Regions from separate parts of the Kribbella sp. NPDC104740 genome, predicted to be linked through region 2. Evidence: riboswitches for the same ligand, from Rfam matches in the RefSeq annotation. Region 2 holds a riboswitch; each other region holds the start of a gene.
The links. Region 2 has a riboswitch for cobalamin ahead of ACZ6Z4_RS01180 (ABC transporter substrate-binding protein). Riboswitches for the same ligand answer to the same signal wherever they lie in the genome.
Positions count from the first base shown of each region.

Region 1: another riboswitch for cobalamin. It lies ahead of ACZ6Z4_RS20660 (CbtB domain-containing protein); the one in region 2 lies ahead of ACZ6Z4_RS01180 (ABC transporter substrate-binding protein).
Region 3: another riboswitch for cobalamin. It lies ahead of metE (5-methyltetrahydropteroyltriglutamate--homocysteine S-methyltransferase); the one in region 2 lies ahead of ACZ6Z4_RS01180 (ABC transporter substrate-binding protein).

Region 1 covers NZ_JBVJNV010000003.1:952,923-960,109, reverse strand. The annotation lists gene ACZ6Z4_RS20670 (MFS transporter) at 2-1,471, shown strand; gene ACZ6Z4_RS20665 (LysE family translocator) at 1,578-2,216, opposite strand; cobalamin riboswitch at 2,374-2,515, shown strand; gene ACZ6Z4_RS20660 (CbtB domain-containing protein) at 2,550-2,747, shown strand; gene ACZ6Z4_RS20655 (CbtA family protein) at 2,787-3,545, shown strand; gene ACZ6Z4_RS20650 (histidine phosphatase family protein) at 3,542-4,102, shown strand; gene ACZ6Z4_RS20645 (VOC family protein) at 4,119-4,499, opposite strand; gene ACZ6Z4_RS20640 (fumarylacetoacetate hydrolase family protein) at 4,600-5,451, opposite strand; gene ACZ6Z4_RS20635 (GntR family transcriptional regulator) at 5,461-6,159, opposite strand; gene ACZ6Z4_RS20630 (sugar ABC transporter substrate-binding protein) at 6,300-7,187, shown strand, end outside.
Region 2 covers NZ_JBVJNV010000001.1:252,189-259,375, forward strand. The annotation lists gene ACZ6Z4_RS01170 (MFS transporter) at 1-612, shown strand, start outside; gene ACZ6Z4_RS01175 (hypothetical protein) at 744-1,724, shown strand; cobalamin riboswitch at 1,762-1,950, shown strand; gene ACZ6Z4_RS01180 (ABC transporter substrate-binding protein) at 1,975-3,003, shown strand; gene ACZ6Z4_RS01185 (FecCD family ABC transporter permease) at 3,084-4,073, shown strand; gene ACZ6Z4_RS01190 (FecCD family ABC transporter permease) at 4,070-5,113, shown strand; gene ACZ6Z4_RS01195 (ABC transporter ATP-binding protein) at 5,116-5,910, shown strand; gene pdxR (MocR-like pyridoxine biosynthesis transcription factor PdxR) at 5,925-7,187, opposite strand, start outside.
Region 3 covers NZ_JBVJNV010000002.1:576,763-583,949, forward strand. The annotation lists gene ACZ6Z4_RS12310 (NADPH:quinone reductase) at 1-208, opposite strand, end outside; gene ACZ6Z4_RS12315 (NmrA/HSCARG family protein) at 205-1,170, opposite strand; gene ACZ6Z4_RS12320 (MarR family winged helix-turn-helix transcriptional regulator) at 1,313-1,798, shown strand; gene ACZ6Z4_RS12325 (potassium transporter Kup) at 1,795-3,714, opposite strand; cobalamin riboswitch at 3,802-4,016, shown strand; gene metE (5-methyltetrahydropteroyltriglutamate--homocysteine S-methyltransferase) at 4,136-6,439, shown strand; gene rocD (ornithine--oxo-acid transaminase) at 6,526-7,187, shown strand, end outside.

The sequences.
Region 1 (7,187 bases), on a different contig from region 2:
CATGACCACCACGACCGCGCCGACGCGCGCACCTGGAGTTCTATCCCCGCAGTACCGTGCGCTGACGGTCGGGATGGTCGCGCTGATCACCCTGGTCGCGTTCGAGGCGCTCGCCGTGTCGACCGCGATGCCGACCGTCGCGCAGTCGCTGGACGGTCTGTCGCTGTACGCGCTGGCGTTCGGCGGGCCGTTGGCGTCGGGTGTGGTCGCGATGGTCGTGTCGGGGACCTGGTCGGACCTCAAGGGGCCGACGCGGCCGCTGTGGCACGGGACGGGGTGGTTCCTGGCCGGGCTGCTGATCGCCGGGCTGGCGCCGACGATGGAGGTGCTGGTCGTCGGGCGGGCGATCCAGGGGTTCGGGTCGGGGCTGCTGACGGTCGCGCTGTACGTCGTGGTCGGGCGGTTCTACCCGGCTGAGCTGCGGCCGCGGGTGTTCGCGGCGTTCTCGACGGCTTGGGTGGTGCCGTCGCTGGTCGGACCGGCGATCGCGGGGTTGATCGTCGAGCACGCGAACTGGCGGATCGTGTTCCTGGCGGTGCCGGTGCTGGCGGTGCCGGCGGCGCTGATCATGCGCCCGGGGCTCGCGCGGGGTGAGCGGTCGGCGCCGTTGAGCGAGGCCGAGTTGGCACCGTCTGGTGAGGGCGAACCGGTGCGGTCTGGTGAGGTCGAACCGGCGGGGTCTGGTGGGGCGAACTCGGCGCGGTCTGGTGAGGTCGACTCGGGCAGGCTCTGGACCGACCAGGCCTGGTACGCCGTGGGTGCGGCGTTCGGCGTCGGGCTGCTGCACTACGGCGGGCAGCAGCGGGGAGCCCTGCAGTTGATCCTGATCGCGATCGGGCTGGCGGCGGTGGTCGTGTTCGCGCCGAAGCTGCTGCCGAAGGGGACGTTCACGGTCCGCGCGGGGCTTCCGGCGGTGATCGCGTTGCGCGGGCTGGTCGCAGCGGCCGGGTTCGGGGCCGAGGTGTTCCTGCCGCTGATGCTGACCCGGGAGCGCGGGCTGTCGCCGGCGTGGGCGGGGATGGTGCTGACGGTCAGCGCGCTGAGCTGGTCGGCGGCGTCGTGGTACCGGGGCCGGCCGAACCAGCCGTTCGAGCACCACGTGTTCCTGCAGGCGGGCATGCTCTCGCTGCTGCTGGGGATCGGGACCGCCGCCGCGACGCTCGACGACCGGGTGCCGGTGGTCGTCGGGATCCTCGGGTGGGCGCTGGTCGGGCTGGGGATGGGGACGGTGTTCCCGACCGTGTCGGTGCTGGTGCTGGAGTACTCCACGGTCGAGCAGCAGGGTGCGAACAGCTCGGCCCTGCAGCTCAGCGACTCCTTGCTGACAGCAACGATCCTGGCGATCGGCGGCTCGCTCTTCGCCGCCATCGAGCCGCACTCGCCGACCACGGCGTACCTGACAGCCTTCGGCTTGCCTGCTGCGCTTGCTGTGGTGGGCGTCTTCGCGGCTCGGCAGACTCGAATGGTGTGAATCTGGTGCGGCTGACGGCGTCTGCTGCCCGCCGCCTGTTCTTTCCTTGTTGAGTTTACAAGCGGAGGGTGAACGGCTGGGGAGTTGTCCACAGCCCTGCAGCGGACTAGTCCTTCGCGCCCGTGAGGGCGATGCTCGCGCCGAGCGTGATGATCATCAGGCCGCCGGTGCCGCCGACCAGTTCCAGGCGGCGCGGGGAGCGGGCGAACCAGTTGCGGGCGGTGCCGGCGGCCAAGGCCCAGGTGGTGTCGGAGATGAGGGCGATGGTGATGAAGATGAGGCCGAGCAGCAGGATCTGGAGGGTGGGGTTGCCGGCTTCGGGGTCCAGGAACTGGGGGAGGACGGCGGCGAAGAAGACCGCGGTCTTGGCGTTGGTGACGCCGACGAGGAAGCCCTGGCGGAGGACTCGGCGGGTGTTCGCCGGGCGGACGCCGGCGGTGAGTGCAGAGGCGAGGGACTTGCGGGTGCGGAAGGCGTGGATGCCCAGGTAGATCAGGTACGCCGCGCCGGCGAGTTTCACGACGGTGAGGGCGATGGCGCTGGCGGCGATGAGGGAGCCGAGGCCCAGGGCTACCGCGACCAGGAGGACCACGACGCCGGCCATGCTGCCGATCATGGTGAGGACGGCTTCGCGGCGGCCGACGGTCAGGGCCCGGCCGATGATGAACAGGACGCTCGGGCCGGGGACGACGATGACGATCAGGGCGGTGACGGCGAAGGCCAGGAGGTGGTGGGCGGACGGCATGGAGTCAGGGTAAGTGCCGGGTCCGCGACCCGCTGCACGATCTCGCCAGCCGAGGCGAGCCCGCGAGGCTGCGGGGATCTCGCCGGCCGAAGCAATCCCCGCGAAGCTGCGGGATCTCGCCAGGTGGGGAAGATCACCGGCGCGCCGGGATCCGTTGACCGGTCACGAAGGCGGCCGCTACCGTTCAAAGGTCAACCTGCGGTGCCATGAGGGAAACCGGTGAGAAACCGGTACGGCCGCGCCACTGTGAGCGAGCTTCGGGCTCGTGAGTCAGGACGCTCGGGCACTCGCAGCCTTTCGATGGGGACGCGCACTTCCCCAGGAGGTCCTCAGATGTCTGCTCCTGCTCGCCCGGTCGCCGTACCGGCCGTTTCCCCGCGCCTGCTCGCGGTCGCGCTGCTCACCGTCGGCGTGCTGCTGATGCTGGCCTACCTGGTCGCCTTCGACCAGGGTGCGATCTCCCAGTCGGGCATGTACCTGCACGAGCTGATGCACGACGGCCGGCACCTGCTCGGCGTGCCCTGCCACTGACGTCCTGCAGTACCCACACCACCATCTGACAGGACTGTCATGCGCACTTTCGGGAATCTCCTGGTGCGCGGACTGATCGTCGGCCTCTTCGCCGGCCTGCTGGCCGGAACCTTCGCGTACGTGATGGGCGAACCGCACATCGACGCCGCGATCGCGATCGAGGAAGCCGGCGGCGCCGCGCACACCCATGGCGAAGCGACCGAGGCCCCGGCGGCCGAGGAGGAGGAACCGCTGGTCAGCCGCGACGGCCAGCGGTTCGGGCTCTTCCTCGCCACCAGCCTGTACGGCGTGGCGCTCGGCGGCATCTTCGCCGTCGGGTTCGCCCTGCTCCGCCGCCGCCTCCGCACCACCAGCGACTCGTACGCCGCGCTCGGCCTGGCCGCCGCGGGATTCGTCGGGATCGTGCTGGTGCCGTTCCTCAAGTACCCGCCGAACCCGCCCGCCGTCGGCGACCCGGAGACGATCACCAAGCGGACCGTCACCTACCTGCTGACGCTGGTGATCGGGCTGCTCGCGGTCTGGGCCGGCGTCGCGGCGTCCCGCTGGGCGCAGCGCTTCGGCGACGCGCCCTGGATCCGGCTCGCCGCAGGCGGGGCCGCGTTCGTGGTGACGATCGTGGCGGCGTACCTGATCCTGCCGGCGATCAACGAGGTGCCGGGGTCGTTCCCGGCGACGCTGCTGTGGCAGTTCCGGTTCGCCTCGCTCGGCACGCAGGCGGTGCTGTGGACGCTGATCGGATTCGGTTACGCTGCGTTGGTGGATCGTCACTCCAAGGTCGCGGAGCCGGTTGCCGCGTGACCACGACGCTGACCCTCGTCGCGCATGCGCTGACGCCTGGCCTGCGCGGGCTCGTCCTCGGTGGAGAGCCCGCGCCGGACCAGGCGAGCCTGGAGGCGGCGCGTGACCTGCGGGTCGACGCCGGTACGACGTACTGCGGGCCCGAGCCGGCCGCGATCCTGACCGCTGAGGCGATGGGCTTGCAGCCGGTCGTGGTCGGGGCGCTGCGCGACCGGGAGTACGGCGACTGGACCGGGCGCGACCTGGAGGAGCTGCTCGCGACGGAGACTGCGGCGGTCTCGGCGTGGCTGGAGCGGCCGCACACGGCGCCGCCGGGTGGTGAGACGGCGAACGACCTGATCGCGCGGGTCGCCGACTGGCTGGGGGACCTCACCGAGGCTCCGCAGCACGCGGAGCGGCAGACGGTGGTGGCGGTGGTGCATCCGGCGGTCGTGAGAGCTGCTGTGCTCTACACGTTGGAGGCGCCGGCTGAGTCGCTGCGGCACGTGGATGTTCGCCCGCTGGCGACCGTCAGCCTCTCCGCCCACGCGACGGCCTGGTCGCTCAGCCTCCAGTAGCTGCACCCGCGGAGGATCAGCCGCCGGTCGCCGCACGCTCCGCGGCCGAACGGAGCACGCAGAACTCGTTGCCGGCCGGGTCGAGCATCACCACGAACCCCGTACCGTCCGCCTCCCGGTGGTCGTGCTCGACCGTCGCGCCGAGCGCGACCAGCCGCTCGACCTCCTGGTCGCGCGGGATGTCCGGCTCGAGGTCGAGGTGGACGCGGTTCTTGGCACGCTTAGGGTCGTTGTTGCGCTCGAACAGCAGCTTGACCGGGCCGGTGTCGACGGCGGCGTACGGGTCGTCGGGGAAGTCGTCCGACGGGCGCTCCACGCCGAACACCTGCAGCCAGAAGCCGGCCAGCTCGTAGGGGTCGGCCGCGTCGAAGGTCACCGTGCGCACGATCGAGGTCATGGCACAGAAAGATGCCGTACGACGGGTTCGCCCCGCCACCGAGATTCGGGTGACGGGGCGGAAAGGCCGACCGAGAGCCGGGCCGGGGCGCGACGCGCGCTCAGGCCTGGCGAAGCTCCTGGCGCTGCCTGCCCAGCCCCTGGATCTCGCACTCGACGACGTCACCCGGCGCCAGGTACGGGAACCGCCCGGACAGCGCCACACCCTCCGGCGTACCGGTGTTGACGATGTCGCCCGGGTCGAGCGTCATGTACTGCGACAGGTCGCGGATCAGCGCGGCGACCGAGAAGATCATGTCCCGGGTGTTGGAGTCCTGCCGCGGCTCGCCGTTGACGAACGACTTCAGGTCCAGCGCCTGCGGGTCGCCGACCTCGTCGGCCGGGACCAGCACCGGGCCGAGCGGGTTGAACGTCTCGCAGCACTTGCCCTTCGACCACTGGCCGCCGGAGACCTCGAGCTGGAAGGCGCGCTCGGAGACGTCGTTGGAGACCGCGTACCCGGCGATGCAGGCCAGCGCCTCCTCGTCCGAGGTCAGGTACCGGGCGGTCTTGCCGATCACGACCGCGAGCTCGACCTCCCAGTCGGTCCTGCGGCTGTCGCGGGGGACCAGGACGTCGTCGTACGGGCCGACGACGGTGTTCGGGTGCTTGAAGAAGACGATCGGCTCCTTCGGCGGCTCGGCGCCGGACTCGGCCGCGTGCGCGGCGTAGTTCTGGCCGATGCAGACCACCGCGGCCGGCTTGGCGATCGGGGCGCCGATCCGCAGGCCGTCGACCTCGGCCGCCGGCAGCGACCCGGCCTCCAGGGCCGCGCGGGCGCGGGCGATCCCGTCGGCGGCCAGGAAGGCGCCGTCGATGTCGGCGGTGACAGAGCTCAGGTCGTAGGTGGTGCCGTCGGCGGCGCGCACGTAGGGGCGCTCCTCACCGACCGCGCCGAGGCGCAGCAGTTCCACAAACTCTCCTTAGTCTTGTTCTTCGAACTTCGGGCGCAGCCGTGCCCGGGAGGCCTCGATGTGCGAGCGCATCGCGGCGGCGGCCTGCTCGGGGTCACCCTTGCGGACCGCGGTGACGATCGCCTTGTGCTCGCGCAGGGCCTGGGTGGCGATACCGCCGCCGTAGTACAGCCGGAACAGGTGCAGGTGGCAGTGCGTCCGGGCGAAGGACTGCCGGGCGGTCTCGTTGCCGGACAGCTCCAGCACCAGGTCGTGGAAGCGCTGGTCGTGACCGGCCATCGCCTTGTACGAGTCGTAGTCGGGGCGCTCGGGGACCTCGGTGTAGCTGAGCATCTCGTCCTTGAGCCGGACCAGGTCCTCCGGCGACGTGCGTTCCGCGGCCCGGCCGGCCGCCCACGGCTCGATGTGCAGCCGGTACTCGAAGAGGTCCTCGAACTCGGCCCGGGTCAGCGTGGAGGAGACCCGGTAGCCGCGCAGCGGCTCCTTGATCACCAGCCCGTCGGACTCCAGCCGGGCCAGCGACTCGCGGATCGGGGTCTGGGAGATGCCCAGCTCCCGGGTCAGCGCGTCGATGTTCAGCCGGGTGCCCGGGGCCACCACGCTGTCCATGATCAGGCCCTTGACCGTCTCGTAGACGTCGTCGCTCAGTACCTGTCGCTGCGGCAGGCGGGTGAGCTGCCCCGCCAGACCCACATGCGCATCCGTCACCGTCGCTCCTCCCGAAGCACTCATTCTGCCCGACCCCGGAGGTCGTGCTCAGTCGTTACCGGGGCAAGGGTTGACGCCACCAGTGTGAGGCGGCAGCATCAGGTTCGCAATATCCTATAGGATCTTCGAGGGAGCGCCCCATGCCCACGTCCCTGCCCACGTCCGCCGCCCGGTACCGGAGGTCGGCGATCGCCGGCCTGGCCGTTCTCGCCCTGGCCGCCACCGGCTGCAGCACCAAGAGCTCCAACGACAGTACCGGTGGTACGGCGGGCGACGACGCCTCGACGGGCTCGACCGGCGGCCCGGTCACCCTGAAGGACGCCTCCAGCGTGAAGCTGGCGCTGATCCCGGGCGGTGCGCACCCCTACTTCCAGCCCTGGAAGGCGACCGCGGAGCTGGACAAGACCGAGTTCAAGCTCGGCGACGTCACCTTCGACGAGACCGGCGAGTGGGACCAGAGCAAGCAGAACAACGTGGTCAGCTCGCTGGCCGCCCGCGGCTTCAACGCGTTCGGCATCTTCGGCGTGTCGCCGACCGACATCAACACCACCTTCGAGGACCTCAAGTCCAAGGGGTTCGCGGTCGGCTCGCTGGCCTCCTGCCCGGCCGGTGACACCAACTCGGCCGACTTCTGCCTGTCCACCGACGTCGAGGCGGCGGCGTACAAGGCGGCCAAGGCGACCATCGAGGCGATCGGCGGCGAGGGCACGATCGTGCACCTGACCGGCAACAACGTCGACTCCAACACCCAGCGCCGGATCGCGGGGGTGAAGAAGGCGGTCGGCGAGACCGGTGGCAAGGTCACCGAGCTGCCGGTGGTCACCGACATCGACAAGGACCTGCAGACCGCGCAGCGCTCGGTCGCCGACCTGCTCGCGGCCAAGGGCAAGGACATCAAGGGCATCGTCACCACGGCGTACAACCCGGCGGTCGCCGCCGCGGACGGCGTGGCCAGCAGCAAGCTGCCGATCAAGGTGGTCGCGATCGACGACGACGCGAAGATCCTGTCCGGGATCAAGTCCGGCGGC
Region 2 (7,187 bases):
GTACGCCGCCGCGACCTGCTCGGGACGTACGCCGTCGACATGGTCGGGATGTTCCTCGCGATGCCGATCGTGCTCTTCCCGGCCTTCGCGACCGAGGTCCTGAAGGAGCCGAAACTGCTCGGTCTCCTCTACAGCGCCGAGGCGGTCGGCGCGATGCTCGCGACGCTGACCAGCGGCTGGGCCCGCCGCGTCCACCACCACGGCCGCGCGGTCGTGCTCGCGACCATCACCTGGGGCGCGTCGGTCGGCATCGCCGGGCTGGCGCCGAACATCTGGTTCGCGATCGCGTTCTTCGCCGTCGCGGGCGGCGCCGACATGATCTCCGGCCTGTTCCGCGCGGTGATCTGGAACCAGACCATCCCCGACGAGATGCGCGGCCGCCTGGCCGGCATCGAGATGCTCTCGTACTCCCTCGGCCCGCTCGGCGGCCAGTCCCGCTCCGGCCTGGTGGCCGACCTGACGTCGGTGCGCACATCGATCGTCAGCGGCGGCCTCCTCTGCGTCGCCGGCGTGATCGGCACCGCCGTGTGGCTGAAGGACTTCTGGCGGTACGACGCCCGCACGGACGAGCACGCTGTTCGCGAACGAGAGTTGCGCGGGGCTGCGAGCTAGCGGGTCAGGCGCGCGGCTCGGGAGGGCGCGGGTTGGCGTCGGCGCGCGCCCGGGCGCGGGAGCAACCGCGAGCCAGCGACCTCGATATCGCCCTGATCGAAAGGGTGGGCTCGGCTAGAGTCGGGGTCACCATGCGTACCCGCCCAGTGACTTCGTTCGCCGCCGTTGTGGGCCTGCTCGTGCTGAGTGCCTGCGGTGGTGGGTCCAACGAGACCGCGCCGGACGTGCCGCCGCTGGTCTCGGTCAGTACGACGCCGACCGAGACACCGAGCGAGACCCCGTCGGAGACGCCGGGCGTGCCGCCCACGGCGAAGGTCGCGGACACGTTGTGCGTGCGGATGGACCAGGCGCTGGTGCAGGCCACGCTGGCTGTGCCGGTGGTGACGATCGAGCCGAAGGCGGTGCCGGCGGAGATCGGGCTGCCGAGCTACGACATCTGTCAGCTCGCGTTGAGCGCGGCCCCGAGCGGTCCGGCGCTTCGGCTGGGGGTGTCGGTGCTGACGGCGACGAAGTCGGACCTGACCGCGGCGCAGGCGGCGTACGCGGCGACCAAGGGCGAACCGGCGCGGCCGATCGCGGTCGGCCAGGGTGGGTTCGGGACGAGCAAGCTCGCGGTGTTCCTGCTCGGGAACCGGCTGTTCAAGGTCGAGGGACCGGCGGCGACGCCGACCAAGTACGTCGTACTGGCGCAGGAGGCGGCTCGGCAGGCGGCCGGGTTGCCGGAGACTGCGCTGCTGATCGCCCGCGAGGAGTGCGAGCGGGGGACGAAGGCGGCCGGGAAGGTGCTGGGGGCCACCGCGATGGCGCGCCGGGACAGCACGACGGCGGCGGGCGACATCGTCTGCGGCTGGATCAACCCGAGCGCCGCCGTCTACGCGACCGCTCGCCGGGTCCCGGACGCGGTGGCCGCGATGGCGTCGGTGCGCAAGGCACCGACCTCGCAGTCGGTGCCGCTCGGGGACGAGGGGTACGTCGACACCGCGACCGGGCGGGGCACCATCCGGGTCGGCACGGACAAGATCGCGGACCTGGTGCCGGTCCCCGGCAACAAGGTGAAGACGGACGACATGGTGGCGTTCGCGCTGGCGATCTCGCCGCTCTACACGCGCTGACGGTGGACCTGAAGCTGCGACCGGGTCGCAGCGTGGGTTACCGTGTGGCCGTCGTGGTGTTCGGGAAGCCGGTGGAGTACCGGCGCGGCCCTCGCCACTGTGATCGGGATTGTCCGTCGCGCGTTCACCTGGTGTGAGACCACTGGCCCGGAGGGGCTGGGAAGGTCAGCGCGGCGGATGCGGTCGTCCCGTCAGCCAGGAGACCGGCCACGACGCGTCCCGTCCACGAGGTGTTGGAGGAACGGTCGCCATGGCCGTCGTACCCAAGGCAGTGCTTGCTGCCGTTTTCCTGTCCCTGGTCGCCGGCTGCGGAAGCGCCGGCGCGAGCGAAGGTCCGAGCGCGAGCGCGACGACCGTCAAGAACTGCGGGCTCGACGTCACCGTCGACACCCCGCCGCAGCGGATCTTCGCGGCGTACCAGCCGGCCATCGAGCTGGCCCACGCGCTGGGTGTCTCCGACCGGCTGGTCGGGACCGCGTTCCTGGACTCCGAGCCACTGCCGGAGTACGCCGAAGCGCAGCGCGACCGCAAGTACTACAAAAACATGCCGAGCCGCGAGGAGGTGCTCAGCCTGAACCCGGACTTCGTGCTGTCCGGCTTCAACGACATCTTCAACGCCGCCGGCAGCGACGGCAGCTTCGGCAGCCGCAAGTCGCTGTCCGACCTCGGCGTGCAGACCTGGATCTTCAGCCCGCTCTGCCCGACCGCCGACGGCAAGGGCGACGAGGCGATCGACCCGTCGACGGTCTCGATGACCAACGTGTACGCCGATTTGCGCGACCTCGGGAAGCTGTTCGGCGCGAGCGACAAGGCCGAGCAGGTGATCGCCGACCAGCAGAAGCGGATCGCGGCGGTCGAGACCGCGGTGAAGGACGCCGACCGGCCGACGGTCGCGATCGTGCGGCCCGGACTCGAGGGCGGCGGGATGACGGTCTCCGGCGGGCCGGACTTCGGCACGGTGCTGATCAAGCAGGCCGGTGGCGTGAACGCGTTCGCCGCGCTGACCTCGAAGCGGAACGTGAAGATCAGCGTCGAGGAGTTCATCAAGGCCGACCCGGACTACGTGCTGATCAGCGCCTGCTGCGACGCGACGCTGACCGAGGCGCAGGGGCAGCCGGACGTCGACAAGCTGATGAAGAACCCGGCGTTCGCGAACCTCAAGGCGGTGAAGAACAAGCGGGTGATCCCGTGGTTGTTCGCTCACCACTCGGCCGGCGTCCGCGGCGCGAACTCGACCGAGCTGATCGCGAAGATCATCCATCCCGACCTGGTGAAGTGACCACCCGGGTCGAGGCCGGCCGCACGCTCTCCCCACCCCTGCCCCCACCCGCCTCCGGGCGGGGGGTGTTGGGGAGCGGGGTGTCCCGGGCCGGGGGGCTCGTGATCGCCTTCGTCGTACTGCTGGCCGCTGTGCTGCTCTCGCTGCTCGCCGGAACCCAATGGTTCGGTCCGCGGGACGTGTATCTCGCGGCCGCCGACTTCACCGGCTCGGACACCGATCGGGTCATCCGGTACCTCCGGCTGCCCCGTACGGCGACCGGCCTGATGGCGGGAGCCGCACTCGGGATGGCCGGCGCCTTGATGCAGGGCGTCACGCGCAACGCTCTCGCCGACCCCGGGATCCTCGGCGTGAACGCAGGCGCCGCGGTCGCGGTCGTCGGGGCGATCGGGGTCTTCGGCGTGACGAGCCTGACCGGGTACGTGTGGTTCGCGATGGGTGGCGCGCTGGTGGCGACCGTCGTGGTGTACGTCGTCGGCACGCTCGGTCGCGGTGGGGCGACGCCGGTGAAGCTCGCGCTGGCCGGTGCCGCGTTGTCCGCGATGCTCGGGTCCGTCACGTCGGCGGCGACGTTGCTCGATCTCTCGACGCTGAACGAGTTCCGCTTCTGGGTGGTCGGTTCGCTCACGATGGCGACCGGCCCGATCGTCGGGCAGGCGCTCCCATTCATTGCCGTCGGCATCGTCTTGTCGCTGGTTCTGGGCCGGTCGCTCAACCAGCTCGCGCTGGGCGAGGAGCTGGCGACAACGCTCGGCACGCGGGTCGCTGTGGTCCGCATCCTCGCGGGTCTGGCGATCATGCTCCTGGCCGGTACGGCGACCGCGATGGCCGGTCCGATCGGGTTCGTCGGGCTCGCCGTACCGCATGTCGCGCGGGCTCTCGTCGGCGCTGATTATCGCTGGATCCTGCCGTACTCGCTGGTCCTCGCCCCGACGCTGCTGCTGCTCGCCGACGTGCTCGGTCGGGTCGTCGTCCGCCCGGACGAGCTGCAGGTCGGCATCATCACCGCGCTGGTCGGAGCGCCGCTCTTCATCGCTCTGGTACGCCGCCAGCGCTTGGCGGAGCTGTGAAGCGCGCGGCGTCCTACCCCGTGCGGGTCGGCGCCTTCTCGGGCCGGATCGACGTGGGCGCCGTGCTTGTCACGCTCAGCGCGCTCTGCGTGGCCGTTGCCGTCGGCGCCTATTCGTTGACGATCGGCGACTACGAGATCCCGCTCGCCCAGGTCCTGAACACCCTCGCGGGCAACGGCTCCCTCATCCTCACCGACATCGTCGTCGACAACCGCCTGCCGCGCGTCCTCGTCGGCCTGGGCGTCGGCTTCGCCTTCGCGGTCTCCGGCGCGATCTTCCAGCGCCTGGCCCGCAACCCGCTGGTCAGCCCCGACCTGATCGGCATCAACGCCGGCGCCGCGCTCGCGGCCGTCGTGGTGATCACGATCATCGGTGCCAGCCCGTTCTGGCTCCCGGCCGGCGCCCTCGGCGGTTCGTTGCTGACAGCAATCACCATCTACCTGTTCGCCTTCAAGCGCGGCGTCGCCGGCTACCGGCTGGTCCTCGTCGGGATCGGCGTCACCGCGATCATCGGCTCGCTCACGGCGTACCTGCTGACGCTGGCCGACATCTACACCGCGAAGAGCGCGCTGATGTGGCTGTCCGGCAGCCTCGCCGGGCGGTCCTGGGCGGAGGTGTGGCTGATCGGGCTCACGCTGCTCGTCCTGCTCCCCGCCGCGGTGATCGCCTCCCGGCAGCTCCGGCTCCTGGAGCTCGGCGACGACCTCGCCCGGACGCTCGCCGGCCGGGTCGAACTCTCCCGCGGCCTGCTGATCGCGATCGGCGTCGCCCTCGCCGCCCTGGCGACCGCGGCCGCCGGACCGATCGGTTTCGTCGCGCTGGTCGCGCCGCAGATCACCCGCCGCCTGCTCGCCGAACGCGCCGCCGGCCTGCTCGCTTCCGGTGCGATCGGCGCGTTGCTGGTCGTCGCGGCCGACCTCGTCGCGCGCCAGCTGTTCGCCCCCGTCCCACTGCCCGTCGGCGTCGTCACGGCGTTCCTGGGCGCACCGTACCTGTTGCTGCTGATGGCCCGAGCCAACCGCGTCGGCCGAGGAGGATGACCATGCTGCGTTCGGAGAACCTCACCCTCGCGTACGACGGGACGCCGGTCGTGCACGACCTCTCGGTCGAGATCCCGCCCGGGAAGATCACCGTGATCGTCGGTGCCAACGCCTGCGGCAAGTCGACGCTGCTGCGCGGGCTCGCCCGGTTGCTGGTGCCGCGCGGGGGTGCGGTCTACCTCGACGACGTCGACGTACGCCGTGTTCCCGGCGGCGAGCTCGCCACGAAGCTCGGCCTGCTCCCGCAGCAGCCGGTCGCCCCCGAAGGCATCACCGTCGCCGACCTGGTCGGCCGCGGGCGGCACCCGCACCAGCGCTGGTTCCGCCAGTGGACCCCGGAGGACGAGCAGGTCGTCACCGAGGCCCTCGCCGCGACCGGCACCGCCGACCTGGCGAACCGTTGCCTCGACCAACTGTCCGGTGGCCAGCGGCAACGGGTCTGGATCGCCCTGGCGCTCGCGCAGGACGCCCACACGATGCTCCTCGACGAGCCGACGACGTTCCTCGACCTCGCCCACCAGCTGGAGATCCTCGACCTCGTCCAGGACCTGAACCACCAGCACCACAAGACGATCGTCCTCGTCCTGCACGACCTCAACCTGGCCAGCCGCTACGCCGACCACCTGATCGCGCTGAAGTCCGGCCGGATCGTCGCGACGGGCACGCCGGCCGAGGTGATCACCTCGGAGACCGTCGAGGAGGTCTTCGGGTTGTCGTGCGAGATCATCCCGGATCCGCTGACCGGTACGCCGCTCGTCCTCCCGCGCCCTCGGCGGCCAGTCGCCCAAGTCACCTGACAGGCGGAGGGGAGTCAGCTGCCGGCGACGAGGCTGCCCAGCATCTCCACCGCTTCTGTCAGCGCCGTCGGAGTGCGCGCCGCGTAGCCGAGGACCAACCCGGGCGGGTGCGGGGTTTGGGTGTGCCAGCTCAGCGGGTGGGTCTTGACGCCCTCGGCGAGTGCTCTCGTGGCCAGCTCCACGTCGTCCAGGGCTCCCTCTGGGAAGGTGATCGTGAGGTGCAGCCCGGCGGCGGCGCCGTGGACCGTCGCGGTCGGCAAGTGGTTGCTGATGGCATCGATCATGGTGTCCCGGCGGCGCCGGTGCCGGCGGCGGGCGTAGCGGAGCTGGCGTTCGAGGTCGCCGGACTCCATCAGGTGCGCGAGCACGAGCTGGGGGAGCGCCGCGTTGCCGAGGTCGGCCAGGCGTTTGGCGGCGATCAGGCGGTCGCGGTACGCCGGGGGCGGGACCATCCAGCCGATCCGCAGCGCGGGGGCGAGGAGTTTGGAGACGCTGCCGGCGTAGATCACGTGGTCGGCGAGCATCGCGCGCAGCGCGGGGACGGGCGGACGGTCGTAGCGGTGCTCGGCGTCGTAGTCGTCCTCGACGATCAGCCCGCCGGTCTCGGTCGCCCACTGGATCAGCTCGCGCCGCCGCTCGCCGTCCAGCACGACGCCGGTCGGGAACTGGTGGGCCGGAGTCAGCAGTACGGCGCGGGCGCCGCTGCGGTGGAGCTCGTCGACCCGTACGCCGTCCGCGTCGACGGGGATCGGGGGAGTGCGCAGCCCGAGGCTCTCCAGGTGCTGGCGGGAGCCGAGCGACCCGGGGTCCTCGACGGCGAGGGTGTCGATGCCGTCGGCGAGGAGGAGCTGGGTGATCAGGCTGAGCGCTTGGGCTACTCCGGCGACGATGATGACCTCGCTCGGGTCGACCTGCACGCCGCGGTAGCGCGCCAGCCAGCGCGCTACTGCTAGTCGGAGCTCGGGAGTTCCGGCGGGGTCGCCGTAGCCGAAGGAGGAGGCGGAGAGCCGGTCGAGGACTGCGCGCTCGGCCTTCAACCACGCCGCGCGGGGAAACGCCGTCAGATCAGGCACCCCGGGCGTCAGATCGATCTGCGCAGGCGCTGCGCGCAACACGTCGAAGACGTCGACCCCGGGCTCGCCCTGCATCCCGCCCGTTTCCACCGCCGTTCCGGCAGTGGTGGCCGGCGGCAGCGTGCTGATCGGCGCTGCGACGACCGTCGTACCTGCTCTGCCGCGAGCTTTGGTGTGCCCGTCCTCGGTCAGCCGCTGATACGC
Region 3 (7,187 bases), on a different contig from region 2:
CGTCGCCGTGCGGGATCACCCGCGGGAACGCCATCGTCGATCCCCAGTACCCCTGCCGCTTGCCGATGTCCCCGACGTGGATGCCGGAGGCCTCGACCCGGACCCGCACCTCACCCGGCGCGGGCTCGGGGACCGGCAGCTCGCCGACCTGCAGGACGTCGCGCGCGGCGCCCTGCGCGTCGTACCAGGCAGCACGCATGGTGCTCATCGGGCGATCTCGCCCTGGTGCTGCTCGAACCACTGCCGGAACGTCTGCAGCTGCGGGTTCAGCGCGCGGACCTCGTCGAGGTCGCGGGCGTCGCTGAACTGCCGGTGGTTCTCCGCGTAGAACTGGAACATGTTGCCGAACTCAACGGCACCGGGGAAGCCGAACGAGCGGAAGTCGTCCCAGCCGTGCGGCGCGTAGGTGACCGGCTCGCCGAGCACGTCGCTCATCACGTCGACGATCTGCTGGCCGGTCAGCTTGTCGCCGCCGATCGCGATCGTCCGGCCGGTGTACTCGTCGGTGCGGCGGAAGATGCCGAGCGCGGTCCGGCCGATGTCGCCGACCGCGATCGCGTTCAGCGGCGCGTCGTCCATCGGCAGGGTCAGCACCAACTGGTTGTTCTCGTCGCGCACCGGCCCGAGGTCGCTGGTCAGGTTCTCGTAGAACAGCGTCGTCTGCAGGAAAGTGCTCGGTACGCCGGACTGCCGGAACAGCTCGTCGGCCTCGCTCTTGGCGTCGAAGTGCGGCACCTTGTACCGGCCGTCGTCCAGGGTCGGGACGCGGTCGGTGTCACCGAAGTGCGGCCGGGTGTCGACGAGCGTCGACCAGATCACGTGCTCCACGCCGGCGTCGCGCGCGGCCCGGGCCGCGTTGCCGGCCTGCTCGAGCTCCATGTCGGCGGCCGACCGCGCGGCCACCTCGGCCTCGCTGCGCTGGGCGAAGTAGTTCGTCACCACGAACGCGCCGTACACGCCGTCGAAGGCCTTGCGCAGGCTCTCCTCGTCGTCGAGGTCGCCGGTGACGACCTCGGCGCCGGCCGCCGCCAGCTCCAGCGCCTTCGCGCTCTGCGGGTCACGGGCCACCGCCCGGACCGCGAACTCGCCCGTGGAGTCGGCCAGGATCGCCCGGACCAGGCCGCCACCCTGCGCGCCGGTCGCCCCGATGACCGCGATCGTCTTCGTCATATCAGTCCCGCTCCTTGATCGTCACGAATCTTGACTACTTCTGCAGCGTAGGCCGCCGCCCGGAGATAGTCAAATAAAGTGACGATCAAGCGCCATGACGAAATGCGCTAGGCTGGTCGGAAGCTGACGAGAGGAGACGGCGTTGACCACGCGTGCGAAGCAGAGGACCGCGGACCCGGACCTGGGCGTGCTGTCCGGCCGGCTCCTGTTCGCCTTCCAGCGCGAGCTGTTCGCGGAGGTCGCGGCGCAGGGCTTCGACGACCTCAAGCACCGGCACGGCGCCGTGATGGCCTACCTCGAGCCCGACGGCGTCCGCGCGACCGAGCTGTCCCGGCTGTCCGGTCAGCACAAGCAGATCATCGGCACGCTGGTCGACGAGCTCGAAGCCCTCGGGTACCTGGAACGCCGTCCCGACCCCAGCGACCGGCGCGCGAAGCTGGTCTGCCCGACCGAGCGCGGCCTGGCCCAGATGCGGACCGCGGACGCGGTCATCGCCGGGATCGAGGCTGAGCACGCCGAGCGGCTGGGCGCGCAGAACTACCGGCGGTTCAAAGAGACGTTCCTCGACGTCGTCGAGCACCAGCGCCGCCGGCGCGGCCCCCAACCGGAGAGCGACACCGAGGACTAGACGTCGATCCGGGAGCCCATGATGACCACCCGGTCGCGGGGCAGCCCGAAGTACTCGGCGGCGTCCGCGCTGATGTGCGACGTGGCCACGAACAGCCGGCTGCGCCAGCGCGCCATGTCCGGCTTGTCCCCGAGCCGCAGCTCGATCGTCGACAGGAAGTACGACGTGTCGCTCAGGTCCAGCGACGCGACCTCGGCGCTCTGCTCCGCGGCCAGCCGCAGTACGCCCGCGACATCCGGAGTCTGGACGTAGCCGAACCGCGCCGTCACGTGCACGATCCGGTCGTCGTCGAAGCCGAGGTCGTCGATCGTGATCCGCTCGTCGTCCGGCACCGACGGGACCGGCTCGGTCTCGATCGACAGGATCACGACGTTCTCGTGCAGGATGTGGTTGTGCTCGACGTTCGCGCGCATCGCCAGCGGCACGGTGTCCTTGCCGCGGTTCAGGAAGACCGCCGTACCGGGCACTCGCCGCAGCGGCGGCCGCGCGTCGTGCAGCTCGTTGATGAAGGTGGTCAGTGACCCTTCCTGGCGCTCGCGGCGCGCGGTGACCAGCGCCCGGCCGCGCTGCCAGGTGGTGAGCACGGTGAAGACCGTGATGCCGATCAGCAGCGGCAGCCAGGCGCCGTGCACGAGCTTGGTCAGGTTCGCCGCGAGGAACAGCAGCTCGATCGACAGGAACACCGCGCCACCGCCGATCACCACCCACATCGGCTTACCCCACTGCTTGCGGACGATGTAGAAGAACAGCACGGTGTTGATCGTCACCGTCGCGGTGACCGCCATCCCGAACGCGAACGCGAGCGCGGCCGAGGTCTGGAACGCGAAGACCAGCGTCAGCACCGAGATCATCAGCGCCCAGTTGATCCACGGCACGTAGATCTGGCCGATCGTCTTGCTCGACGTGTGCAGGATCCGCAGCCGCGGCAGGTACCCGAGCTGGACCGCCTGACGGGCGACCGAGAACGCTCCGGTGATCACGGCCTGGGACGCGATCACGGTCGCGGCGGTCGCGAGCAGGACCAGCGGGATCCGGCCCCAGTCCGGCACCAGCAGGAAGAACGGGCTGCTCACCGACGCCTGGTCCTTGAGCACCAGGGCGCCCTGGCCGAGGTAGCTGAGGATGCAGGCCGGGAAGACCAGGACCAGCCAGGCCCGGGTGATCGGCGCGCGGCCGAAGTGCCCGAGGTCGGCGTACAGGGCCTCGGCGCCGGTGATCGCGAGCACGACCGCGGCCAGCGCGAAGAACGCGTGCCCGAAGTGGTTGGTCAGGAAGCCGAGCGCGTACGTCGGCGACAGCGCCTCCAGGATCTGCGGGTGCCGGGTGATCCCGCCGATCCCGGCCGCGCCGATGGTGACGAACCAGAGCACCATCACGACGCCGAACGAGCGCCCGATCCGGCCGGTGCCGAGGCGCTGCAGGGTGAACAGCACGACGATGATCGTCGCGGTGATCGGTACGACGTACGAGTCCAGCCCGGGCTCGACGACCTTCAGGCCCTCGACCGCGGACAGCACCGAGATGGCCGGCGTGATCATCGAGTCGCCGAAGAACAGCGACGCGCCGAAGATGCCGAGCCCGGCCAGGATCACCTTGGTCCGCCGGGTGCCGTTGGTGCCGTGGCTGCGGATCAGCGTGATCAGGGCCAGGATGCCGCCCTCGCCGTGGTTGTCGGCGCGCAGCACGAGCAGCACGTACTTGATCGTCACGATGATCGTGACCGCCCAGAAGATCAGCGACACGATCCCGAACACGCTGTCGGCCGAGACCGGTACCGGGTGCGGGTCACCGGGGTTGAACACGGTCTGGATGGTGTAGATCGGGCTGGTCCCGATGTCGCCGAAGACGACGCCGAGGGCGCCGATGGTCAGCAGGGTCCGGGACTGCACGCGGCCGTCCGCGTGGTCGGCGCTCATCGCGTCAGCCTGTTCACGGGCGCATTGAACCACCGCGACCTGTCCGAGGGACCGATCACACTCACCCGGCGCTGTGAGAATTCTGTGAGAAAGTGGTGACGCAGTGGTTCGGCCCGGTCGCCAGTCGGGTCGTCGTAAGAGGGAACCCGGTGGAAATCCGGGACTGCCCCGCAGCGGTGAGTGGGAACGACCGCCGTCATCAGCACTGGACCGGAGGACCGGTCTGGGAAGCGACGGCCAGTAGGTGCCTGGGACCAGGCGTGCCCGCGAGTCCGAAGACCTGCCCCTGCCCGCCGTGCGTCGTCGTCCGGCGGTGACCGCGTGACCTCGTGGGAAGGTCGGCCGTGCGCGCACCGTCGCGCCTGCCCGTCGTTCTCCTGGGGTCCGGGGTCTTCGAGACTGCCTCGCCAAGGAGAGACACTTGAACACCCAGTCAGCAGCACGCTCCACCGTGTCCGGCTACCCGCGTCAGGGCCCGAACCGGGAGCTGAAGAAGGCGATCGAGGGCTACTGGAAGGGCACGGTCAGCGCCGACGCCCTCCGGCAGACCGCCGCGGACCTGCGCAGGGCCAACTGGCAGCAGCTCGCGGCCGACGGCATCGACGAGGTCCCGACCGGTGACTTCTCGTACTACGACCACGTGCTGGACACCTCGGTCCTGCTCGGCGCGATCCCCGAGCGGCACCGCGCGGCCGTCGCGGCGGACCCGCTGGACGGCTACTTCGCGATGGCCCGCGGCACCCAGGAGGTCGCGCCGCTGGAGATGACGAAGTGGTTCGACACCAACTACCACTACCTGGTCCCCGAGCTCGGCCCGGACACCACGTTCGCCGCCGACACCGGCAAGCAGGTCGGCGAGCTGCGGGAGGCGATCGCGCTCGGCCTGACCGCCCGCCCGGTCCTCGTCGGCCCGATCACCTACCTGCTGCTGGCCAAGCCGGCGCCGGGCGTCGACGAGCACTTCGAGCCGCTGTCGCTGCTCGACAAGCTCCTCCCCGTGTACGCCGAGGTGCTCGCCGACCTCCGCACCGCCGGCGCGGGCTGGGTGCAGCTGGACGAGCCGGCGCTGGTCCAGGACCGCTCGGCCGACGAGCTCGACCTCACCGCGCGTGCGTACGCCGTACTGGGTGAGCTGACCGACCGGCCGCGGCTGCTCGTCGCGTCGTACTTCGACCGGCTCGGCCAGGCGCTGCCGGTGCTGGCCAAGTCGCCGGTCGAGGGGCTCGCGATCGACTTCACCGGTCCCGCCGAGGGCAACCTCGACGACCTGGTCGCCGCCTCCGAGGTGCGCTCCAAGCGACTCGTCGCGGGTGTCGTCAACGGCCGCAACATCTGGATCAACGACCTGACCAAGTCGCTGGCCACCCTGAACCGGCTGCGCACGCTGGCCGGTCAGGTCGACGTCGGCGCGTCCTGCTCGCTCCTGCACGTCCCGTACGACGTGAGCGCCGAGGACGGGATCGCGCCGGAGGTCGCGAGCTGGCTCGCGTTCGCGCGCCAGAAGTCCGCCGAGATCGCCACGCTGACACTCGGCTACAGCGAGGGCGCCGAGGCGATCGCCGATCAGCTGGCGGCGAACCAGGCCGCGCTGGAGTCGCGGCGTGCGTCGGCGCTGACCAACAACCCGTCCGTCCGCGCGCGGGTCGCCGGGATCACCCCGTCCGACAGCAAGCGGGCGACGCCGTACGCCGAACGCAGCGCCGCCCAGCAGGCCCGGCTCGGGCTCCCCCTGCTCCCGACCACGACCGTCGGCTCGTTCCCGCAGACCACCGAGCTCCGCACGGCCCGCGCCGACCTGCGCGCCGGACGGATCGACGCGACCCAGTACGACGAGCGGATCGGCGCCGAGATCCAGGAGGTGCTCGCGTTCCAGGAGAAGGCCGGCCTGGACGTGCTCGTGCACGGCGAGCCCGAGCGCAACGACATGGTCCAGTACTTCGCCGAGCAGCTCGACGGGTACCTGGCCACGCAGCACGGCTGGGTCCAGTCGTACGGCACCCGGTACGTGCGGCCGCCGGTGCTCGTCGGCGACATCTCCCGGCCCGAGCCGATGACCGTTCGCTGGTGGGCGTACGCGCAGCTGCAGACCGAGCGGCCGGTGAAGGGGATGCTGACCGGGCCGGTGACGATGCTCGCCTGGTCGTTCGTCCGCGACGACCAGCCGCGCAGCGAGACCGCGCGGCAGGTCGCACTGGCACTGCGGGACGAGGTGAACGATCTCGAGGCGGCCGGTGCCGCGGTGATCCAGGTCGACGAGCCGGCGCTGCGGGAGACGCTGCCGCTGCGGCAGGCCGACCGAGCGGCGTACCTGGCGTGGGGCACGGAGGCGTTCCGGCTGACGACGAGCGGCGTACGCGCGGACACGCAGATCCACACGCACATGTGTTACGTGGAGTTCGGCGACATCCTGAACGCGCTGGACGAGATGGAGGCCGACGTCGCCAGCCTGGAGGCGGCCCGCTCGCACATGCAGGTCGCGCACGAGCTCGGCGACGCCGGGTACCCGCGCGGGGTCGGGCCGGGCGTGTACGACATCCACTCGCCGCGGGTGCCCGGTACGCCGGAAGTCGTGTCGCTGCTGCGGAAGGGCCTGGCCGCGATCCCGGCCGAGCGGCTCTGGGTGAATCCGGACTGCGGGCTGAAGACGCGCGGGTGGCCGGAAGTGCGTGACTCGCTGGACAACCTGGTCGGTGCCGCGCGGGATGTCCGCGCCCAGCTCGGCTGATCTCGGTAGCAGGTAGTACAGGATATGCTCTCCTGTACTACCTGTTACTTCATTGAACGAAGGGGCGATCTGTGACCGATCCGGTGATGCTGGAAGAGCAGTTCGGCGCGCACAACTACCACCCGCTGCCGGTCACGATCGCCACCGCCGACGGCGCCTGGGTGACCGACACCGCCGGGCAGCGGTACCTGGACTGCCTGGCCGGCTACTCGGCGCTGAACTTCGGGCACCGGCACCCGGCGCTGATCGCCGCCGCCACCGAGCAGCTCGGCCGGGTCACGCTGACCAGCCGGGCGTTCCACCACGACCAGCTCGGCCCGTTCTGCGCCGAGCTGGCCGCGCTCGCGGGCAAGGACGCGGTGCTGCCGATGAACTCGGGCGCCGAGGCGGTCGAGACCGCGCTCAAGCTGGCGCGCCGCTGGGGCTACCTGGTCAAGGGCGTCCCGGACGGTAAGGCCACGATCATCGTTGCTGATGGCAACTTCCATGGCCGGACCATCAGCATCATCAGCTTCTCCGGCGACGCCGTCGCGCACGACAACTACGGGCCGTACACGCCGGGCTTCCGCTCCGTCCCGTACGGCGACGCGGCCGCGCTGGAGGCGGCGATCGACGAGACGACCGTCGCGGTGCTGCTCGAGCCGGTGCAGGGCGAGGCGGGGGTGATCGTGCCACCTCCCGGCTACCTCGCCGCCGTCCGGGAAGCCTGCACGGCGAACAACGTGCTGATGATCGCCGACGAGATCCA